3 regions of the Verrucosispora sp. FIM060022 genome follow, and region 1 is predicted to be linked to each of the others. Evidence: riboswitches for the same ligand, from Rfam matches in the RefSeq annotation. Region 1 holds a riboswitch; each other region holds the start of a gene.
The links. Region 1 has a riboswitch for cyclic di-AMP ahead of EG812_RS18845 (C39 family peptidase). Riboswitches for the same ligand answer to the same signal wherever they lie in the genome.
Positions count from the first base shown of each region.

Region 1 (7,024 bases):
GCGGACCAGCGTCGCTACGCCGGTGAGGTCGCCGTCGCCGCGGCGGGCGCCGCGCAGAACGCCGGCCGCCGCCGGGCCGCATGGCACCGCGCGCAGACGGAACTCGACCGCGCCTGGGCCGCGTACGACGAGGCGGAGGCCGCCGCCCGACGGCTCGCCGCCGCCACCGTCTGGCCCAGCCCCGGTACGCCCCGGACCCCCGCCGAGTACGCGGCTCGGGAGCGCTGGCTGCACCACGCCGCGATGGCCGCATACTGGCGCGGCGACCTGACCGGGCGGCAACTCGCCGACGCGCTGGCCCACCGGGCCGGCTGGGATCCCCGACGGCACCCCGCCGAGCAGGAGATCTTCCTGGCCCGGGTGGTACGTGACGGCCGCCTCGCGGCCTACCAGGCGGCCGCGCAGCAGGAACGCGACGCCTGGCGGGCCGCGGAACTCGCCGCCGACGCCGCCCGCGCGCTCTCCACCGAGGCGTACGCCGCAGCGCAGCGGCTACGGCCGAACCCGCTGCCGGTGCCGCGCCGGGTGGTCGTCGGTCGGCCCGCAGCGACCCTGCGCTGGCGGCCGGCCCGGGTGGGATGAGCCGTCGCGACCACGCCGGTTCAACAACAGGTGGGCCGAAATTCGGTGACCCCGGTCACAGTAATTGCCGAATCGGTCAACGTGGGTCAGACGTCGAAGTGGGGCGCAATGTGCGGGGACATTGTGAACGTCCGGTCCGGTTACCGCCCCGACAGGGATGTCCGCGAGCGCTGTCCCATTGAGCGACGACAGTTCCGCGATACCCGAAAATAATCGCACCGGACCAGGTTTAAGCAGGTCAGGGCAGGCTTGGCAGGAGCGATACCGACCAGTAGTGTCGCCCTGTCCGGTGCGGTAAATGATCGCAAGTGGCGACGCCGCGCCGACCCGCTCAATCGTGATCACACGAACCGGGGAACCACTGCACCACTTGGGGTGAATCCGTGAGCCACGGCTCGCGGTAGGGCGATCTTCCCGCCCGAATCCGTCAGCTAACCCGGTCGGCGGTGTCGGAAGGAGTTCCTGTCCTCGTGCAGCACAATTCGATCCCCCCGATATTCCCCCGCCTCCACGGCACCGTGGTGCCTGCGCTCGCCGGTCCGCTCTCCGCAGCCTGAGCCAGGCCCACCCGTCCACCCCTCAGCCCGTGGAGGATCTCGTGAAGCACACCCTCAAGCGTCAGCTCCGTAAGCTGGCCACCGAACGCCCCTATCAGCTTCTCGCCACGTCGGCGGCGGCCCTCGTGCTGGCCACCGGCGCCGGTGCCCTGGTCGCCCGGACCGACGACAACCTGGTCGACGCGCCCACCGCGGCCGCCGTGGCCGAGCTGCGCGACGACAGTGCGGCCTCCCGTTCCCTGGCGCGGGTCGCCACCGCCCCCAGCAGCGCCGCTCCCAGCAGTGCCGACCCGAGCAGCGCCGCCCCCAGCAGTGCCGCGCCGAGCAGCGCCGCCGCCTCGCCGTCGGCGCGGGCCGCCACGGCGGACCCGGACGTGGCCAGTAAGAAGGCCGCCCCGAAGCCGCCGGCGGAAAAGGTGCTGTCGTACGACTACCAGGCCCAGATCAACGGTTACTACTGCGGCCCGGCCGCGGTGCGCAACGCGCTGAGCGCCGCCGGCATCGAGCGCGGCCAGGAGACCCTCGCCGCCCAGCTCGGCACCACCTTCGCCGGCACCAACTCGGCGTACGACACCACTCGGGCGCTCAACGCCGCGGTCAAGGGCGAGCCGTACAAGACCACGATGATCCCCGGTGGCGCGGCGACCCCGGCCCAGATGGACCAGCTCCAGGCCGATGTCGTGGCGGCCATCTCCGACGGGCGTGGCGTCGTGGTGAACGTCGCCGGCAGCGTCGTGGACACCGCCGGTGGCTGGCACTCCTTCCCCGGCGGCCACTACGTCGCCGTGGTCGGCTACGAGGACGAGGGCCGGATGGTGAAGATCGCCGACTCGGCCGACGCGTCGTACTACTCGTACTGGTTGAGCACCATCGACCTGGCCAACTGGGCTGCCACCCGGGGCTATTCGTCCTGACTCCTGCTGTTCGTGCCGGGCGCCGACCCTTCGGGGTCGGCGCCCGGTGTCGTATCCCGGTCGCGGCTCTCGCCGACCGGCCCGGGCGGTGGCAGACTGCCCGACATGATCACGGAGTCGGGTGAGCGGGGCAGCGCGCCGGTGTTGTTGCTGCTGCACGGGATGGGTGCCACCGGCGACGTGTGGCTGCCCTGCGCACCGCTGCTGCACCAGCGGTGGCCGGGACGGTGGATGGCCCCCGATCTGGCCGGTCACGGCGCGTCACCCCCGCTGCCGGCGTACTCGTTCGCCGCCCTCGCCGATCAGGTCGCCGCGAGCCTGCACCCCGGCGACCGGGTGATCGTGCTGGGCCACTCGCTCGGCGGGGTGGTCGGGCTGGCGCTCGCCGCCGTGAGCCGGGCGGTCACCGTCGACGCGGTGGTCGGGCTCGGCATCAAGGCGGTGTGGTCCCCGGCGGAGTTGTCCCGTGCCACGGATCTGGCCGCCCGCCCGGTCACCTGGTTCGACAACCGCGACGAGGCGGCACGCCGCTACCTGCGGGTCGCCGGGCTGGCCGACCTGCTCAGCCCGGAGGATCCCGCCGTGGCGGCCGGATTACGGCAGGAAAACGGCCGGTGGCGGTTGGCGATGGACCCGAGCGCCTTCGCTGTCGGCGAGCCCAACCTGGGTGCGCTGCTGGCCACGATCGACGCGCCGGTCCTGCTGGCCCGTGGCGAGCACGACCCGATGGTCACCGACGCGCAGCTCAAGGAGTACGGCGTACCGGTGGTGACGCTGCCCGGGCTCGGCCACAACGCCCACGTGGAGGACCCGGCGGCCGTGCTGGCTCTGCTCGACGCCGTACGCTGACCGGGCTGCCGTCACGGAGGCGTCCGGTCAGGGCGCTGGCGGTGCTCAGGTGGCGGGGGACAGCGGCGAGTCGCTGGCGGTGCGGGGAGTCGGGGCGGACCAGGACGGGTCGAGCTCGCGCCGGGCCGCCGCCAGGAACGCCTCGGCGTACGTCTCGGCCGGGAAGTCGCCGAGGTATCGGCGACGGGTGGCCCACCGGACCCCGGCGAGCGGATCGGTCTGGAGCAGCTGCGTCAGCACCTCGTCGAGATTGACCATGTCCCGGCGCAACACGTAACCGGAAGCGGCCAGCGGGAACCGTTCGAGGAACCGGTCACCGTCGGCGCCGGTGTCGGTGACCGCGTACGGCTTGCCCGAGTACAACCAGTCCGACACCACCCCGGAGACGTCGGAGATCAGGGCGTCCGCGCGGTTCACCGACTCGGCCAGGGTCAGCCCGCTCGCGGCGGCACCGAAGAGGTGCTGACGGCCGGTACGTGCCCGGTCGGCGGCGAGCAGGTCGTGCAGCCGCGCCAACTGGCGGGCCGAGGTCGGATTCTGCGTGGTGTAGGGGTGCGGCCGCAGGATCACCGTGGCACCCCGGTCCAGCAGCCGCGACAACAGTCCTTCGGCCACGCCCAGCGAACAGTAGTCGGCGTCGGCGTGGTGCCCGGTCCAGGTCGGGGTGTAGAGGACCGTCGGGTTCGGCCGGGGGCCGGTCGGGCCGGTACCCACCTCGATCGCCTCGACCTGGGGGCGGCCGACCACCACGAACTTGTCGGCCGGGATGTCCACCCCGGCCCGGGCGTACCGGTCGATGGCCGCCTCGCCCGCGACGAAGATCCGGTCGAAGATCGCCGACACCGGGTTGGCGCTGGAGGCCTTGTCGCTGTCGCCGTGGTGCAACTGGATGTGGGTGAGCTGGGTGAAGCGCAGGCAGTGGCTGTTCTTGGCGCCGTGGTTGACGTAGAACGCCGCGCGCAGGCTCGGCACCAGCACCTCGTCCATGTTGCGCAGGGTGGGGCAGTAGAGCACGGGAGCGGTGGTCGCCGCCGCGATGACCGGCAGCGCGTCCGGCTCCCGCAGCATCACCACGAACGGCCGTCCGATCCGCTCCAGGTACGGCAGCCACATGGTGACCTGGTACTCGGAGCCGGGCGGGGCGGAGAAGTAGAGCAGGAACTCCGGCTGGTGCCGGCGGAGCTCCCGGGTCACCGGGGAGCCACCGGAGGCGGGACGCATCCGTCGCTGGACCAGTTTGACGGCGACCGCACCGACGGCCCCACCGGCCAGCAGGCTCGCGGCCAGGGCGACGACGGCGGGCAGCGCCGCCAGTGCGGCCAGCGCCAACACCGCGAGCAGGGCGGCCACCAGGTCACCGAGGCGGGCGGTGACCTGCGGCACCCAGGTGCGTACCGGCAGGTTGGCGGCGCGCAGTTCCAGGTGCCCCGCGTCGCGCAGCGGGCCGGTGAGCACCATCAGCCCCAGCAGGATCAGCGCGGTACCGGCCAGGGCCGGGTCGAAGCCGGCGTCGAGCTGCCGGGCGTAACCGACAAGCACCCCGGCCGCGATCAGTGTGGTTTCCGCACCGCTGTCCGCTCCGGGGCGGACGCGACGTTCCCAGACCGTGGCGGCGAGGGCGAGCACCGAGAGCGCGAGCCCCCAGGTGGTCGCGCCGGTGAGCGCGACCACGATGAACGCCAGGACTGCCGCACCGGTGGCCAGGCCCCGGGCGGCCAGCTTCCTGACCAGGTCACCACGCATCTCGGTGCTGCCTTCCGCGGTCGTCGTGCGTCGGTCAGCCGACGGGGGTGGTGCTGGTCGACCGGCTGCCCTGGGCCGGCACGACAGGGGTCGGCGCCTCGCCCGGGGAGCGGCGCACGTCGATCACCTGGCCGGTGAGCTCCGAGACGAGCACGTCCAACGAGGCCTGGGCGACGATCTCGGCGGCGAGCAGCGTGTGCTCGGGCTCGGTGCCGAACGCCTTGGTCCGCATCGGGGTGGCGGTCCGCTCGGGGTTGATGACGTTGACGCGTACGCCCAGCTCGGCCCATTCGTCCGAGAGCGCCTGGGTGAGGTTGACCAGGGCGGCCTTGGTCGCCGAGTAGAGCGCGTAGTCCGCCCGACCCCGGGTGTACGAGCTGGAGGTGTACAGCAGCAGCTGACCCTTGGTGTGCTGCAGGTAGGGCAGCGACTGCCGGGCGACCGTGACCGGGCCGACGAAGTTGACCTGGAGCACCCGGTCGATGGTCTCCTGATCCATCTCGGCCAGCGCGCCCTTCTCCAGGATGCCGGCGGTGACCACCACGTAGTCGATCCGCCCGGTGGCCTCGAAGGCCGTCTTCAGCGCGGCCTCGACGTCGGCGGGGCGCTCGACGTGGGTGCCGGTGCTGGAGCGGCTGAACGGGAAGACCTGGGCGCCGTAGCGGCGGGCCAGCTCGGTCAGGTCGTGGCCGATGCCGTAGCTGCCGCCGAACACGACGATCGTGCGGCCCGCGACCTCGTCACTGTAGGTGCGCTGGTCGGCCAGGCGGGGCACCTTGGCGGCGGCCAACTGGAAGAGCTTGTCCGCCAGGTGCACGTCGACCGGGTGGGTGACCTTGATGTTCTCGTCCGAGCCGTCGATCACCTTGATCGGCACCTCGGGCAGGTAGCGCAGCACCACACCGCAGTCGTCGGTGGCGGCGAAGTTCGGGTCACCGGCGGCCCGCCGGTACGCCTCCCGGATCGTGCTGGACCGGAACGCCTGCGGGGTCTGCCCCCGGCGCAGCGTGGAGCGCACCGGGATGTCGGTGATGCACTCGTTCTCGTCGACCTGGATGATCGTGTCGGCCGACGGAATGGCCACGTCGACCGCCGAGTACGTCCAGAGGGCGTTCACACACTCCCGCACGATCCGGCCGCTGAGCAGGGGCCGTACCGCGTCGTGGAAGAGGATGTTGCAGTCCTGCTCGCCGACCGCGTCCAGGGCGATGCGGGTGGTGGCGTTGCGGGTGTCGCCACCCTCGATGACCTTGGTGACCTTGCGGAAGCCGGCCTTGGTCACGATCTGCTGCGCCTCGGCGACGTGACCGCTGGCCATCAGCACGATGATCTCGTCGATCTCCGGTGCGGCCTCGAAGACGGCCAGGGTGTGCTCGATGATCGGCTTACCGGCGATCTTCAGCAGCTGCTTGGGGATGCCGAGGCCGAGCCGGGTACCGGTGCCGCCGGCCAGCACCACGGCCACCGTCCGTGAGGGTCGCCACGGCGCCGTGTTCTGCGGCGTGGTGCCCGAATCGGTGGTCTGGTCCTGCGTCATTGCCGGTCCTCACTCTCGGTACATGGCGGTGGGGGGTTGTGTGAACGGAAGGTGTTGTCGACGGGACGACGGGATGAACGATAACGCGGGTGGGCATCGTTCGGACGCGGCGCTGTCGCCCGAACGATGCCGGACATTCACCGAAACTCTACTTCCCGCTGGTGAACGCCTCGTATGCCTTCAATACCTCATCGGTCGGGCCATCCATCTTGATTACTCCGGATTCCAGCCAGATTGTCCGCTCACACGTGTCGCGTACCGAGGAGAGCTGGTGGCTGACCAGGAACACCGTTCCGGCGTTCTCCCGCAGCTGCCGCACCCGGGCCTCGCTGCGCTTGCGGAACCGCTTGTCGCCGGTGGCCAGGGCCTCGTCGATCAGCAGCACGTCGTGCTGCTTGGCGGCGGCGATGGAGAACCGCAGCCGGGCCGACATGCCGGAGGAGTAGGTGCGCATCGGCAGCGAGGCGAAGTCACCCCGCTGGTTGATCCCGGAGAACTCGATGATCTCCGGGAGTTGGCGCTGCACCTCGGCCGGGGACATGCCCATGGCCAGGCAGCCGAGTGTGACGTTGCGCTCGCCGGACAGGTCGTTGAGCAGCGCGGCGTTCACCCCGAGCAGGGACGGCTGGCCCTCGGTGTAGACCGCGCCCCGCTCCACCGGCAGCAACCCGGCGATGGCCCGCAGCAGGGTCGACTTGCCGGAGCCGTTGGTGCCGATCAGCCCGATCGCCTCGCCCCGGTACGCGGTGAAGGTGACACCCCGCACCGCGTGCACCTCCCGCACGTTCGGTGTCGAGGTGCGGGTCACCAGCCGCCGCAGCGCGGCCACCGGACTGTGGCTG
Region 1 covers NZ_RQIV01000006.1:341,602-348,625, forward strand. Annotated here, with positions in the region: gene EG812_RS18840 (hypothetical protein) at 1-582, shown strand, start outside; cyclic di-AMP (ydaO/yuaA leader) riboswitch at 901-1,043, shown strand; gene EG812_RS18845 (C39 family peptidase) at 1,169-2,053, shown strand; gene EG812_RS18850 (alpha/beta fold hydrolase) at 2,159-2,902, shown strand; gene EG812_RS18855 (CDP-glycerol glycerophosphotransferase family protein) at 2,948-4,645, opposite strand; gene EG812_RS18860 (bifunctional cytidylyltransferase/SDR family oxidoreductase) at 4,680-6,182, opposite strand; gene EG812_RS18865 (ABC transporter ATP-binding protein) at 6,331-7,024, opposite strand, start outside.

Region 2 (7,024 bases), on a different contig from region 1:
CGTCGTGGTACCCGATCCGGCAGGGCACCACCGCCGAGCGGCAGATGAAGACCCAGTTGCGGGTCGGCGGCAAGAACACGCTGAACATCTACCTGGGGGCGCTGAGCAACAACCTGCTCGGCTGGGCGACCTTCCCGCAGACCACGCTGAACAGCATGGACGGCGTCGTGGTGCTGAGTGAGTCGCTGCCCGGCGGCACGGCCACCAACTACAACCAGGGCGACACCGGCACCCACGAGGTCGGGCACTGGCTGAACCTGTACCACACCTTCCAGGGCGGCTGCTCCGGCTCGGGTGACCAGGTCTCGGACACCCCGGCGGAGGCTTCCCCGGCGAGCGGCTGCCCGACCGGTCGGGACACCTGCTCCGCCCCGGGCCTCGACCCGATCACCAACTTCATGGACTACTCGTACGACTCCTGCATGTACCAGTTCACTCCGGGCCAGGCCAGCCGCATGATCAGCGCCTGGAACACCTACCGAGCCGCCTGACGCGAGCCCTTCGGCACGTACCGCCTCCGGTGCCGGTCCCGTTCGACGGGGCCGGCACCGGCTGGTGTCAGGCCGCGCAGCGGGCGCGGCGGGCGGAGTGGGCCGCCAACGACGCGGGCCGCTGCGCCTGCGGGGCGGTGGCTGTCGGATCGAGCCAGACCTGGACGGCCGGCGCCCCGCCGTGCTCGCCCGGCACGTCGGAGTTGGCGTGGCCGCGGCGGCTGAGCATCGCGACCTCGATCGTGAACTCGAACAGCCGCCAGTCGACCTGCGGCGCGGCGCGGGCGGCAAGCGCCAGGCGGGCCACGGTGGCGTCGTCGGTGACCGGCCAGGCCCGACCGGCGACGTACGCCTCGTCGTCGCTCTCCTCCGGCGGGAAGGAGTGCAGGGCATAGCGGCCGTCGCGTTCCAGGTCGCGCCGCTTCGGCGAGTCGATCACAAAGCAGTAGAGACCGTCGTCGGTGATCACCGGGGAGACCGGGTGCACCCGGGGCCCGCCGTCGGCGCGGACCGTGGCCAGGTAGCCGAAGCCCGGGCCGTATTGCTGCATGAGAAGGCGGATCTCGTCGGCGAGTCGAGGCTCGTCAGCGGCGAATTCGGACCAGGAAGCCATGTCGACATCTTATCGAACATACGTTCTAGACAGGTAGCGCGACACGCAGGTCAGCCATATCGGTATGGTGTGGCGATGCTGCTCTCCGACCGCGACCTGGTCTCCGAGATCAAGGCGGGCACGCTCGCGCTGGAGCCCTTCGAGCCCACGCTGGTGCAGCCGTCCAGCATCGACGTACGCCTGGACAAGCTGTTCCGGGTCTTCAACAACCACCTCTACACCCACATCGACCCGGCGACCCGGCAGGACGACCTGACCTCACCGGTCGAGGTGCCCGACGGCGAGCCCTTCGTGCTGCACCCGGGCGAGTTCGTGCTCGCCTCCACCCTGGAGGTCATCTCCCTCGGCGACCAGTTGGCCGGTCGACTGGAAGGCAAGTCCAGCCTGGGGCGCCTGGGCCTGCTCACCCACTCCACCGCCGGCTTCATCGACCCCGGCTTCTCCGGGCACGTCACGCTGGAACTGTCCAACGTGGCGAACCTGCCGATCACCCTCTGGCCCGGCATGAAGATCGGTCAGCTCTGCATCTTCCGGCTCTCCTCGCCGGCCGAGCACCCGTACGGATCGGCCGTCTACGGCTCCCGCTACCAGGGGCAGCGCGGGCCGACGCCGAGCCGGGCCTGGCAGAACTGGCGCACCTGGCCGACCCGCTGACCACGCCAACGCCAGGCCCACGCCTCCGGCAGGACCACGCCAACGCTAGGCCCAAGCTCAGTCAGGACCACACTCAGCCGGGTCGGCCGAAGCTGTGGATGGGGCTGGTGTCCATCCGTTTCATCTTCACCGGCTGACCGGCGCGGGAGGCGTGCACCACCCAGCCGTCACCCACGTACATGCCGACGTGGTGCAGATCGCGGTAGTAGAAGACCAGGTCACCCGGGCGTAGGGCGCTGCGGCTGACCGACGCGGTGACCTGACGCTGCCGGGCCGCGTTGTGCGGTAGCGCCACCCCGGCCCGCGCCCAGGCGGCCAGCATCAGACCCGAGCAGTCGTACGCGTGGGGTCCCTCGGCCCCCCACACGTACGGCTTGCCGATCTGGGCGCACGCGAACTTCACCGCCACCCCCGCCGGCCCGCCCGGATAGCCGGCCGGGCAGGGCGCCGGGCGCAGCGGGCCGCCGCCTCCATTGCCGTACGCCCGCAGCCGGAGCCGCTGCAACCGGTCGATCTCGGCGTCGATCTGGCGGCGCTTCTGCGCGAGCTCGGCCTCGGTACGGGCCAACTGGTCGATGGTGCGCTCCAGCCCGGCCTTGGCGGTGGTGAGTTCGTCGCGCAGTTCGCTCGCCTCGCGTACGTCCTGTTGCTGGAAGTGGGCGTAGCGGTCGAGCAGGCCGATCTGCTCCACGACCTCGCCGGGCGACCTGCTGTCCAGCAGGGCGTTGACGGCACCGACCGTGCCGCCCTTGTACGCCCGTGCCGCCAGCGCGCCGACCCGGGTCATCGCCGCGTCGACCTGCTGCTCAAGCGGTGCGATCCGAGCGGCCAGGGCGTCGGCCTCCCGGCGCTTGCCGGCGAGATCCTGCCGGGTGGCGTTGTGGCGTTCGATGAGTGGTTCGAGCCGGTTCCAGTCCGCGTCGATCTGGCGCTCGATGGCGTCGACCGTCGGCTCGGCGTGGGCCGCCGTCGCGCCGCCGGTCAGCATGACGGCGGTCGCGGACAGGGCGGCGAGTGCGGTGGTGCAGCGGTACCAGCGGGATCGCGGCGCAGCCGTCGTCGGGCCGGGCGTCGCCGGCCGTGCTGACGGTGGCCGCGGGGCATGGTGTGCCACCGGGCTCCGTACTCCTTCTTCCCGTACCGCCTACCGGGTTAGCTGACGGGTTCGGGCGGGAAGGGAGCGCCCTACCGCGGTGATCGCGGATTCACCCCGGGAACCTGGATCCCCGGCTCGCGCAAGCGACTCGGCGGTGTCGGACCGTTACCGCCCCTGGTGGACGGAACTGCCATCGGACCCGACGATTGCCCAGCGTAGGGACGATCCCCGTCGATACGCAACACATCCACACCATCACTCACGGTGCACAAATCCGACAACGAACAGGGCCCCCGGTCGCTTGACCGAGGGCCCTGGTGATGTTCCTGTCTGCTCGCTCAGCCGGGTCGGCGGAAGCCGGCGATCGGCATCGTGGTGATCGGGGAGACGTTCACCGGTTTGCCCGCTCTGGGTGCGTGCACCATCAGATTGTTGCCCAGATAGAGGCCGACGTGACTCAGGTCACTGCGGAAGAAGACCAGATCGCCGGGGCGGGCCTCAGACCTGGAAATGGCCTTGCCCTCGTTCCACTGCGCACCGGTGAAGTGCGTCAGGTAGATGCCGGCGGCCTTGTACGCGTACTGGGTCAGCCCGGAGCAGTCGAACGAGTTCGGGCCGGTGGCACCCCAGACGTACGGCTTGCCGACCTGGGCGCAGGCCACCTTGATGGCGGTGCGGGCCGCCGCGCTGACCACCCCGTTGATGGTCGGGCAGTTGGTGGTCTTGACCGTGGTCACCGGCAGCGACCGCTCAAGTTGCTTGATCTTGGCGTCGATCTGCTTCTTCTTCGCCGCGAGCTGCTTTTCCTTCGCCTCCTGGTCGGCGATCAGCGCGTCGAGCTTGGCCTTCTGCGTGTCGTACTTCTTGCGGACCTTCATCACGCTCTCGAGCTGCTGGCGCTCGTACGCCGCCAGCCGCTCCAGCATGGCCATCTGCTCGCCGAGCAGGTCCGGCTTGGCGTTCAGCAGCACCGCGCCGATTTCCTGGGACGGTCCGTTCACGTAGTACCGCGAGGCGAGGTCCGCCACCCGATTCATGGCCAGTTCGGCTTCCAGGGCCAGCGGCTGGATCTTCTTCTGCAGGTCGGCCGACTTCTTCCGGTTGACCTTCAGCTGCGACCGCACCTTGTTGTACTGCTCGATGGTGGGCTCAAGCTGCTGCCACTGCTTGTCGATCTGACGCTCGATCTCCTCCACCGAGGGCTCGGCGTGCGCGGGGGCGGAGAGCAGGCCAGCGCCGACTGCGGCGGCAGCCACCAGGACGAGCAGACGGTGAGCGGCTCTCCGCAGGCCACCTGGACGGCTCGACCGTCCGGGCACGTGACGATGGAGGGGCATGGTTGCCACCGGCAGCGACTCCTTTGCAACCGACCGCCGGGTGTCCCGCGGGCGGTAGAGGGGCGGAACAGACGACCTACGGCGGTCGGTGCCCAACATTAGGGAAGGCACCGGGCGGAATCAAGGCGACCAACGAACGATTCACGTTTGCGCGACCGGTTGCGCACAAAGGGTGTCGATCATTTCGTTATAGTCACGTGGGTAAATATGAATACGGGGTACGACGGACCACGTGAGCCCGCCGTACCCCGTAGCTGTTCAGGCCTTGCTCAGCTGCCGACCGGCTCGCCCTCCTCAGCGCCCCGGGCCTGCTCGGGGCGGACCGACCGCAGTAGGACGCTCGCCACATCGACCACCTCGACCTGCTCGCCGGCGCCCTTGCCGTTCACTCCGTCGGTGAGCATCGTCGAGCAGAACGGACAGCCGACGGCGATGGTCTTCGCCCCGGTGGACATGGCCTCCTCGACCCGGTCCACATTGATCCGCTTACCGATCCGCTCCTCCATCCACATCCGCGCGCCACCGGCGCCGCAGCAGAAGGAGCGCTCGCTGTTGCGCGGCATCTCGGTGATCTCGCCGGCGCCCAGCGCACTGCCCAGCACCTCACGCGGCGGGGTGAAGACCCGGTTGTGCCGCCCGAGGTAGCACGGGTCGTGGTACGTGACGCCGCCGTCGACCGGCTGCACCGGGGTGAGCTTGCCGGTGGCGACCAGATGCGCCAGCAACTGGGTGTGGTGCACCACCTCGAACTCGCCGCCGAGCTGGCCGTACTCGTTGCCCAGGGTGTTGAAGCAGTGCGGACAGGTGGCGACGATCTTCCGCTTGGCCTTCTCGCGGCCGGAGAACGCCTCGTTGAGGGTCTCCACGTTCTGCTGAGCGAGCATCTGGAAGACGAACTCGTTGCCGATGCGGCGGGCCGGGTCACCCGAGCAGGTCTCGCCCTCACCGAGGATGGCGAAGGAGACGCCCGCCTCGTTCAGCAGCGTGGCCACCGCGCGGGTGGTCTTCTTGGCCCGGTCCTCGAACGCACCGGCGCAACCCACCCAGAACAGGTACTCGAAGTCGTCGACCTCGCCGACGCGCGGCACCTCGAAGTCGAGGCCCTTGGTCCAGTCCTCCCGGGTGTTCTGCGGCGCACCCCACGGGTTGCCCTTGTTCTCCAGGTTGCGCAGCATCACGCCGGCCTCGGAGGGGAAGCTCGACTCGATCAGCACCTGGTAACGCCGCATGTCGACGATGTGGTCGACGTGCTCGATGTCCACCGGGCACTGCTCGACGCAGGCACCGCAGGTGGTGCAGGACCAGAGCACGTCCGGGTCGATCACACCGCCGGCCTCGGCGTCGCCGATCAGCGGCTTCTCCGCCTCGGCGAGCGCCAGCACGTCGACGTGGGCGAGCTGCGCGGCGGTGGCCTTCTCCTCGCCGGTGAGGTCCTTGCCGCCGCCGGCCAGCAGGTAGGGCGCCTTGGCGTACGCGTGATCCCGCAGGCTCAGCACCAGCAGCTTCGGCGACAGCGGCTTGCCGGTGTTCCACGCCGGGCACTGCGACTGGCACCGGCCGCACTCCGTGCACGTGCTGAAGTCCAGCAGGCCCTTCCAGGTGAACTGCTCGACCTGAGCCACCCCGAACTGGTCCTTCTCGGGGTCGGCCTCCTCGAAGTCCAGTGGCTTGCCGTCGCTCATCATCGGCCGCAGCGGGCCGAGGCCGGAGCCGGCCGCACCCGGCTTGCGCTTGAAGAAGATGTTGGGGAAGGCCAGGAAGCGGTGCCAGGCCACACCCATTGTCACGTTCAGCGAGATCACGATGAGCCAGGTCATCGAGATGGCGATCTTGATCAGGGCGGCGACGCTGACCCCGGACTCCCAGTCCGGCAGCGCCGAGCCGACCGCGTGGCTGAGCGGGGTGGCCCAGGTCGGGTACTCGAAGTGGTCGGTGGCGACCTTGAAGCCCCGGATCAGGAAACCCATGATCAGTACGGCGAGGACGACCGCCTCGACGAAGTAGCCCTGCCACATCGTCGACCCGGTGAACCGCGAGCGGCGACCGGCCTTCGTGGGCCGGTTGGCGAGCCGGATCGCGATCAGCACCACGATGCCGACGATGCCCAGGATGCCGATCCACTCGGTGACCAGGCCGTAGAGCGCCCAGCCGCCGATCAGCGGCAGCCCGCCGGTCGGGGACACCACCTCGAAGTACGCTTCGAGCACCAACAGCGACAGCACGATGAAGCCGACCATCACGAACCAGTGCGCCGCGCCGACCACGCTCCAGCGCAGCATCCGGGTGTGCCCGGCGGTCTCCGCGAGCATGGTCCTGGTGCGGCTGGCCTTGTCGTCGAACCGGGACGGGTCGGGCTGACCCAGCCGGATCACGGCCGTCATCTGCATGACCGCGCGCACCGCAAGCCACACCGCAACGGCGGTGATGGCGGCCGCGAGGATCGTGGTGACGATCTGGACGCTGCCCATCGAGTTGGCCTCCCGGTCTGCTGCCTGGCGAGCGGCTCGGCGACCGGGTCGGAGGTGCGTACGCGACCTCAGCCGCCGCGCACCTCGAACCGGACCGGTCGATGACCGTCCCGCTCGGTCATGCAGTGCAGCCTACGCGCAAGGTTACCCAGCAGTAACGTGAGTCTTCTCGCACCTGGGCCACGCCGCCCTGCGCCCACCCTAGGAGGCAGCCGCAGCATCCGCGCGACGGGGCCCTCGACGACTCACCCGGCGCTGCCGGATGAGCTGTGGATCAGCGCCAGCGAGACAGCAGGATCAGCGAGCCGACCATCGCGCCGAAACCCACCGCCAGGTTCCAGTACCCCAGCTCCATGACCGGGTAC
Region 2 covers NZ_RQIV01000007.1:90,060-97,083, forward strand. Annotated here, with positions in the region: gene EG812_RS19475 (zinc metalloprotease) at 1-491, shown strand, start outside; gene EG812_RS19480 (pyridoxamine 5'-phosphate oxidase family protein) at 559-1,104, opposite strand; gene dcd (dCTP deaminase) at 1,180-1,758, shown strand; gene EG812_RS19490 (C40 family peptidase) at 1,832-2,872, opposite strand; cyclic di-AMP (ydaO/yuaA leader) riboswitch at 2,885-3,018, opposite strand; gene EG812_RS19495 (C40 family peptidase) at 3,193-4,206, opposite strand; gene EG812_RS19500 ((Fe-S)-binding protein) at 4,461-6,659, opposite strand; gene EG812_RS19510 (cell division protein CrgA) at 6,934-7,024, opposite strand, start outside.
Region 2: it holds a riboswitch for cyclic di-AMP, as region 1 does, so the genes downstream of both, EG812_RS19490 (C40 family peptidase) here and EG812_RS18845 (C39 family peptidase) in region 1, are expected to answer to the same signal.

Region 3 (7,024 bases), on a different contig from region 1:
CGGCCGGGCCGGGCGCACCCTCGGTCAGCGTCGACGACGATGTCATCCTGGTCTCGTTGATCGACCCGGAGGACCCGGCGATCAGCACCTACAACATCGCCGAGCACCAGCGCGGTACGCCACTGATCTGGCTGGGGGTGCTCTTCGCCGCCGCCATCGTCGCCTTCGGACGACTGCGTGGGCTGGCCGCCCTGGCCGGCCTGGCGGCCAGCTTCGCCATCCTGCTCACCTTCGTGCTGCCCGGCATCAGCGCCGGTCAGCCGCCGCTGGTGGTCGCCATCGTCGGCGCCGCGTTGATCATGTTCGTGGTGCTGTACCTGACGCACGGGGTGTCCGCGCAGACCTCGGTCGCCGTACTCGGCACCCTCGGCGCGCTCGTACTCACCGGGTTGCTCGGCCTGGCCGCCACCAACGCCACCCACCTGACCGGCTTCGGCAGCGAGGACGCCACCACCCTGTCGATGTTCCGGGGCGACGTCGACCTGCACGGCCTGCTGCTGGCCGGCATCATCATCGGGTCACTGGGCGTCCTGGACGACGTCACGGTCACCCAGGCCGCAGCGGTCACCGAGTTGGCGCACGCCAACCCGAACATGTCCCGCCGCGAGTTGTACCGCTCGGCGACCCGGGTGGGCCGGGCGCACATCGCCTCGGTGGTGAACACCATCGTCCTGGCGTACGCCGGCGCGTCGCTGCCGCTGCTGCTCCTGCTCACCGCCGACTCCCGCGCGCTGGGTCAGATCGTGACAAGCGAGTTCCTCGCCCAGGAGATCGTCCGCAGCGTGGTGGCCACGCTCGGGCTGATCGCCGCCGTACCGCTGACCACCGCCCTGGCCACGGTGGTGACCACCGCCGGACGGCGCCGCACCGGGGCGAACGCGGCACCCGGAGCACCCGACGACGTGGCCGTCGCCCAGCCGCGACCGGCGACGGACCGGGCCGAGACGCTCCAGGCCCTCAGCACACCGCGTCCCCGTCACACGCCCCCCGCCACCCGTTCGGAGTGGCCCGAACCGGACAGGAGCACCGACACCCCATGGTGACACTCCTCAACGTGAGCACGCCGACCGAAAGGATCGACAAGCGTGTCACTCGTCACCCAGTGCGATTACGAAATGACACATCTTGCCGGGTTCGGCGCGTAGAGGACCAGACCGACCGTCGGGTAACCTCACTGCCGGTCACCGCCGAAGGCGCGCACCGGCGCCTGCGGTGCCACCGCCCAATCGCCACCAGGCGAGCCGGGAACCCAGGTACGTGGGGTGAATCCGCACCAGCGGTAGGGGCCACTTCCGTCCCGAACCCGTCAGCTAACCCGGTCGGCGGTCGATGGAAGGGAAGACAGTGACGGCACCCCTACGCCGCTGGTTGACGCCCGTGGTGGCCGTGTTCGCCGCGTTCGCCGTCTTCGCCGGCCCGCTGCCGGCGGCGGCTGCGCCGAAGCCCCCCAAACCGGCCGGCCATGACGACGACCCGCCGATGCTCAACGAGCTGATCGAGGCGACGAACCGGGACTACACCAAGGCCAAGTCCAAGCTGGAAAAGTCCAAGAAGAAGCAGCTCAAGCTCGCCGTCGAGGTCCGCCGCGCCGAGGCGGACCTGGACGCCCTCGCCCCACAGGTCGCCGAGATCGCCACCCAGTCGTACCGGACCGGCCGGGTGGGCGCGATCGCCATGCTGTTGCAGAGCAACGCCCCCGACTCGTTCATCCACCGCGCCGCCGCGCTCGACGAGTTGAACCTGGTCAACAGCAAGAAGCTGGGTGAGGTCAACGCGGTCAAGCGCCGCGCCGAGACGGCCAAACTGGCGCTCGACGCCGAGGTACGCGAGCAGCAGAAGCTGACCAACGACATGGCCCGCAAGAAGAGCGACGCGGAGAAGTCGCTCCGCCTGGTCGGTGGCGTCGGTCTCACCGGCGGCCTGGTGGCCGCCACCTCTCCGGTCGCCCGGCCCGGTCCCAACCGGGCAGCCGACGGCGGCTGGAAGCCCGAATCGTGCAACCAGAACGACCCGACCACGTCCGGCTGCATCACGGCGCGCACCCTGCACATGTACAAGGAGGTCAAGCGCGCCGGTTTCAACCGGTTCGTCGGCTGTTACCGACCGGGTGACAAGTGGGAGCACCCCAAGGGCCGAGCATGTGACTGGTCGTTGCAGAACAGCGGTTTCCGGCCCTGGTACAACAACGACACCCGGATCTACGGCAACAACCTGGCCGCGTTCCTGGTCCGTAACGCCGACCGGTTGGGTGTCTATTACGTGATCTGGAACCGGCAGATCTGGTTCCCGGCGACCGGCTGGAGTTCCTACAGCGGCCCGTCGAACCACACAGACCACGTGCACGTCTCGATGTACTAGCGCACGTCCGGTATCACTTCGAGGGCCGTCCCGCCGTCTGGTGGGACGGCCCTCGGTCCGTCGGCTGACGCCCTCGGCGGCCCGGCGGGTGCCGTCAGGTGCCTCTGTCGGGCCGGCACTCGCCGTCAGGCGGCGGACGCGACCTCGGCGACCAGCTCCGCCGGTTCCGCAGCCACCGCCCGGACCTCGCCGGCGGCCAGCCGATACGACATGCCGACCACCGCGCAACGCCCGGCGGAGACCTCGGCGGCCAGCATCGCCGACGATCCCAGCATCGCCGTCACGGTCTGCGCGATGTGAATGTCGACGATCTCGTTCAGGTCGTTCACCCCGGCGGCCTGCGCCTGGCGCAGGCTGGGCACCACGGCGTCCACCACCGCACCCAGGTGACCCGTGGGGGCCGCGCCGGTGGCCAGTGCCGCCCGGGCCGCCTGCACGGCACCGCAGGAGTCGTGCCCGAGCACCACCACCAGCGGCGTACGCAGCACCGACACCGCGTACTCGACGCTGCCCAGCACCTCCGGGCCGACGGTGTGCCCGGCGGTACGGACCACGAAGAGGTCACCCAGCCCGCGATCGAAGATGATCTCGGCGGCCAGCCGGGAGTCGGAGCAGCCCACGATCACCGCAAACGGATGCTGCTCGCCGGCGACGGCAGCGCGACGTCCGGCGTTCTGATTGGGATGCCACGCCGTATCGGTGACGAACCGCCGATTACCGGCCATCAGTTCGGCAAGCGCCAGCTGCGGCGCGCCCGGAAGATCCGCGGTGAGCAGTTCCCGCTCCGGCCGCAGCTCTGTTCCGATCGGTCCGGGTCGACTCATCCGGCGCCCCCTCGCTACTCATGCGATGCCTGGTCATCCCGGGCCGACGCTGGTCACGGGCTGGTCCAACGGTCACACGCAGCGCAAGCCACGTCAAGGAATGCGTGATATGGATTTCAGGTATCCCCGGACGCTTGCGCTCCGGGGCCGAGCGGGTGCAGGGCCCGATGGCATAGCCCGAAAAAGCTGAAAGGCCCATACGATGGGCGACATGGCAACGACAGGCGAGCGGGAGAACGCCCGTAACTGGACTTTTCTCACCAACCACGGGCACGTACTGCTCGCCATCGCACGCAACCCCACCGCCCGGCTCCGCGACGTCGCCGACGAGGTGGGCGTGACCGAACGGGCCGCCCAGGCCATCGTCGCCGACCTGGAGGCCGAGGGTTATCTCCAGCGCACCCGCGTCGGGCGACGCAACGAGTACACCCTCAACCCGTCCGGTCGATTCCGGCACCCCGCCGAGGCTGATCGCCAGGTCGGCGACCTGCTGGCGCTGTTCACCGAGGAGCCAGTGGCCGGCACCACGTCGTAGCCCGGATCCCTGCCGGACATCCGTCTCGCGCGTGGTGGCCTTCGCCACCCCTGAACGAACGGGCCGCTGCGGTTGTCCCGCAAGGGCGATAGGTTTGACCGCGTGCCGAGTCTCGCGTTCACCCGTCCACTGTGGTCGGTGACGCGCTGCCCGCTGGCGGATCTGGCCCGCCTGGCGCTGACGGCACTCATCCTGGCCGTCGGCCTCGGCGGCATCACGACCACCGGCCTGCCCGACGGCACCGCAGACCTCCCGGCCGCCCCGCCCGCCGCCGCACTGCCCAACCGCCCTGGGGACGCCCCCGCGACCGCCCGAGCCCTCTGGCCCGGCAACGACGAGTCGACGCTGATCTCGCCCTGGAACGCGTCAGCGCTGTTCTCCCGGGACGGGTCGGCGCTCGTCTCGCCCGTGAGCGCCGTGCATGCCGCAGCCGTGGTGCCGCACTCCGAGCGCACCGACGCCGGAGCCGCCCCCGCCAGCACCCGGCCTGCCGCCGTACGCCTCGCCGCCGGCCCCGGTGAACCGACCCGGCGCGGCCCTCCGACCGCCTGACCTCGGCAGGCTCAGCACCCACACGCCACCCGCCCATGAGGACCCGCACGACCACGACCACGGGTCGCGGTCGGTGCCTGCCGCGGCGAGAGGCCGCCCAGTCCTGTTCCTCCCGTTCCCAGCACAGTCGACGAACCCCATCCGCCACGAGGTGCTGATGATGCAGATCGCTCTCTCCGCCGTCCTGCCCGACGTGTCCCGGGCCGCCGTGATCTGGCTGAGCCTGTTGGGCATCGTCGTACTCGCCGTCTCCGGCCTGCTGCTGCGTCCCCGACGACTCCGGTTCGACGCGGGTGCCCGGATCCGGGAAGCCGCCCTGCCGATCCCACCGGAGCAGCGGGAAGAAGATCGCTGGGCGGAAGAGGTCATGGTGGCCGCCGACCGCGCCGAGGCAACGGCTCGCCGCCGACGCGACGAATGGCTCGTTGCACAGGACGAGGCCGAGCAGGCGTGGGAGGCGTACCAGACTGCGGAGGCGGACGTACGCCGGTTGGCCGAAGCCGCGAGCATGCCGCTGCCGCACACCCCACGCACCCCCGCCGAGTACGCCGACCGGGAGCGCTGGCTGCACCGAGCGGTGCTGGACGCGTACTGGCGGCGGGAACTGTCGGTGGAGCAGCTCAGCGATGTCTTCGCGCACCGCGGCTGGGATCCCCGCCTGCACCCGGTCCAGCAGGAGTTGGTGCTGCGCCGGGCGATACGTGACCACCTGTTCGCCCGACAGCGGGTGGCCCGGGAACGGGAGCAGGAAGCCTGGCACGCCGCCGAGGTCGCCGCCGCAGCCGCCCGCAACCTGCGAGCCGAAACCACCACCGCCCTCCTGACCGCCGACCAACAAGACTCCCTCCTGCCTCTCCTCCCCCTAACCCCCCTCCCCGACGCCACCCCACCACCCACCACCACCGAACATGCCAACCCCGAACAAACCCGCGAAATCCCACCCACCCCCATAGCCCGCCCCGCAGCCCCCGCCTACTAACCCACCCACCCCCACCCCTCCCACGCACCCTCCGCACCCACCCCCAGCCCGCGTTGATCAAGAGGTTTGGGTCTGCCTCAGCCCGATTCCCGACCAAAACCTCTTGATCAACGCGAGGGACCGGGGCCGCGGGCCGGGTCCAACCGTCGAACCCGGCTGGCCCTGCTTGCCCGGCTGAAGGACGGCGGGCGGGACCGGGGGCCGGGGACGCCGGGTTGAGGGATCCGGGAGGGTCGGGGAACAGGGCGGAATGGGACGGGGGTGTTGGGGGGAGGGTGGGTGGGTAGGACCTCGCGGACGCGAGGAGGGCGACGTGGTCGCAGCGGGGGGTGCCGGGCGTGAGCCCGATGAGGTGGCGCACCGGGCGGTAGCGGCAGAAGCCGGGCCGCGGCAGACGTGGGCGGCCCTGCCCTGGCTGGTGCGCACCGCTGTGGTGTGGAGCGCCTGCCTGGTGGTGATCGCCGCTGGGCTCTACCTGTTGGCGCGGATCACCCTGCTGGTCACACCGCTGGCCATCGCGCTGGCCGCCACCTTCTTCCTTGCCGCGCTGCTCGACCCGGTGCAGCTCGCGCTCCGCCGGCTGAGACTGCCAGCCTCGCTGGCCGCGCTGCTCACCGTCCTGCTGCTGCTCGGCATCCTGGGTGGCCTCGGGGTGCTGGTGTGGAACCTGACCGCCAACCAGTTCAGCGAGCTGGGTGACGAACTGCAGCAGGGCCTCGGGCGCACCCGGGATTTCATCACCTCCACTCTGCCGGTGACCGATCAACAGCTCGACGGTCTGATCGACCAGCTACGCAAGACGGCCACCGAGCAGGAAGTCGACCCGGTCGCCAGTGCCCGCACCCTGACCGAGGTGTTCGGCTCCGCTCTGCTCGCCCTGGTGCTGCTGTTCTTCCTGATCAAGGACGGCCGGGCGATGTGGCACTGGACGTTGCGCCGGATGACCGGGCCGAACCGGGAGGTCGCCGCCGAGGCGGGGCGGGTCGGTTGGCGCACGCTCGGGTCGTACACCCGAGGCACCATGCTGATCGCGGCCATCGACGCCATCGGCATCGGCCTGGCACTGGTGCTTCTCGGCGTACCGTTGGCCTTTCCACTGGCCTTGATCACGTTCATCGGCGGGTTCGTGCCGATCATCGGGGCGACCGTGGCCGGCGCGGTCGCGGTGCTGGTGGCGCTGGCCGCCAACGGCCCCACCACGGCACTGCTCACCCTGGCTGCGGTCATCGCCGTGCAGCAGATCGAGGGGAACCTGCTGGAACCACTGGTGATGAAGCGACAGGTACGGCTGCACCCGGTAGTGATCCTGTTGGCGGTCACCGCCGGCACCCTCATCGCCGGCATCGCCGGTGCCTTTGTCGCGGTGCCGATCGCCGCCGTCGCCTGGCGGGTCATCGACAGCGTGCTGCGCCAACGACAGGCCGCCGCAGCACCCCGACCGGCACCTCCGGCACCGGAGGAACCTTCGGCCACCGCAGATCCCGCACCCGGCTGAGGTGCAGGCACTCCGGCCCGCCGCGCAACCGTCAGGTGGGTGGGACCTGGTGCCTGTCGACGACGGGCACGGGGGGGGCGCGCTGTCAGGCCGGGGTGAGCTGGGGGTGCAGGTGGTCGTGGAACCAGTCGGCCGCAGCCTCGGCTACCTGCTCCAGGGTGCCGGGCTCCTCGAAGAGGTGTGTCGCACCGGGGATCACCCGCAGGTCGGCCGGGGCCGTCAGTTGGTCCAGGGCGTGCCGGTTGAGGGAGATCACCGGCTCGTCGAGGCCGCCGACGAGC
Region 3 covers NZ_RQIV01000004.1:13,249-20,272, reverse strand. Annotated here, with positions in the region: gene EG812_RS13395 (YibE/F family protein) at 1-1,043, shown strand, start outside; cyclic di-AMP (ydaO/yuaA leader) riboswitch at 1,210-1,340, shown strand; gene EG812_RS13390 (coiled-coil domain-containing protein) at 1,345-2,358, shown strand; gene EG812_RS13385 (carbonic anhydrase) at 2,484-3,182, opposite strand; gene EG812_RS13380 (helix-turn-helix transcriptional regulator) at 3,385-3,717, shown strand; gene EG812_RS13375 (hypothetical protein) at 3,820-4,269, shown strand; gene EG812_RS13370 (hypothetical protein) at 4,427-5,248, shown strand; gene EG812_RS13365 (AI-2E family transporter) at 5,562-6,743, shown strand; gene EG812_RS13360 (dienelactone hydrolase family protein) at 6,829-7,024, opposite strand, start outside.
Region 3: it holds a riboswitch for cyclic di-AMP, as region 1 does, so the genes downstream of both, EG812_RS13390 (coiled-coil domain-containing protein) here and EG812_RS18845 (C39 family peptidase) in region 1, are expected to answer to the same signal.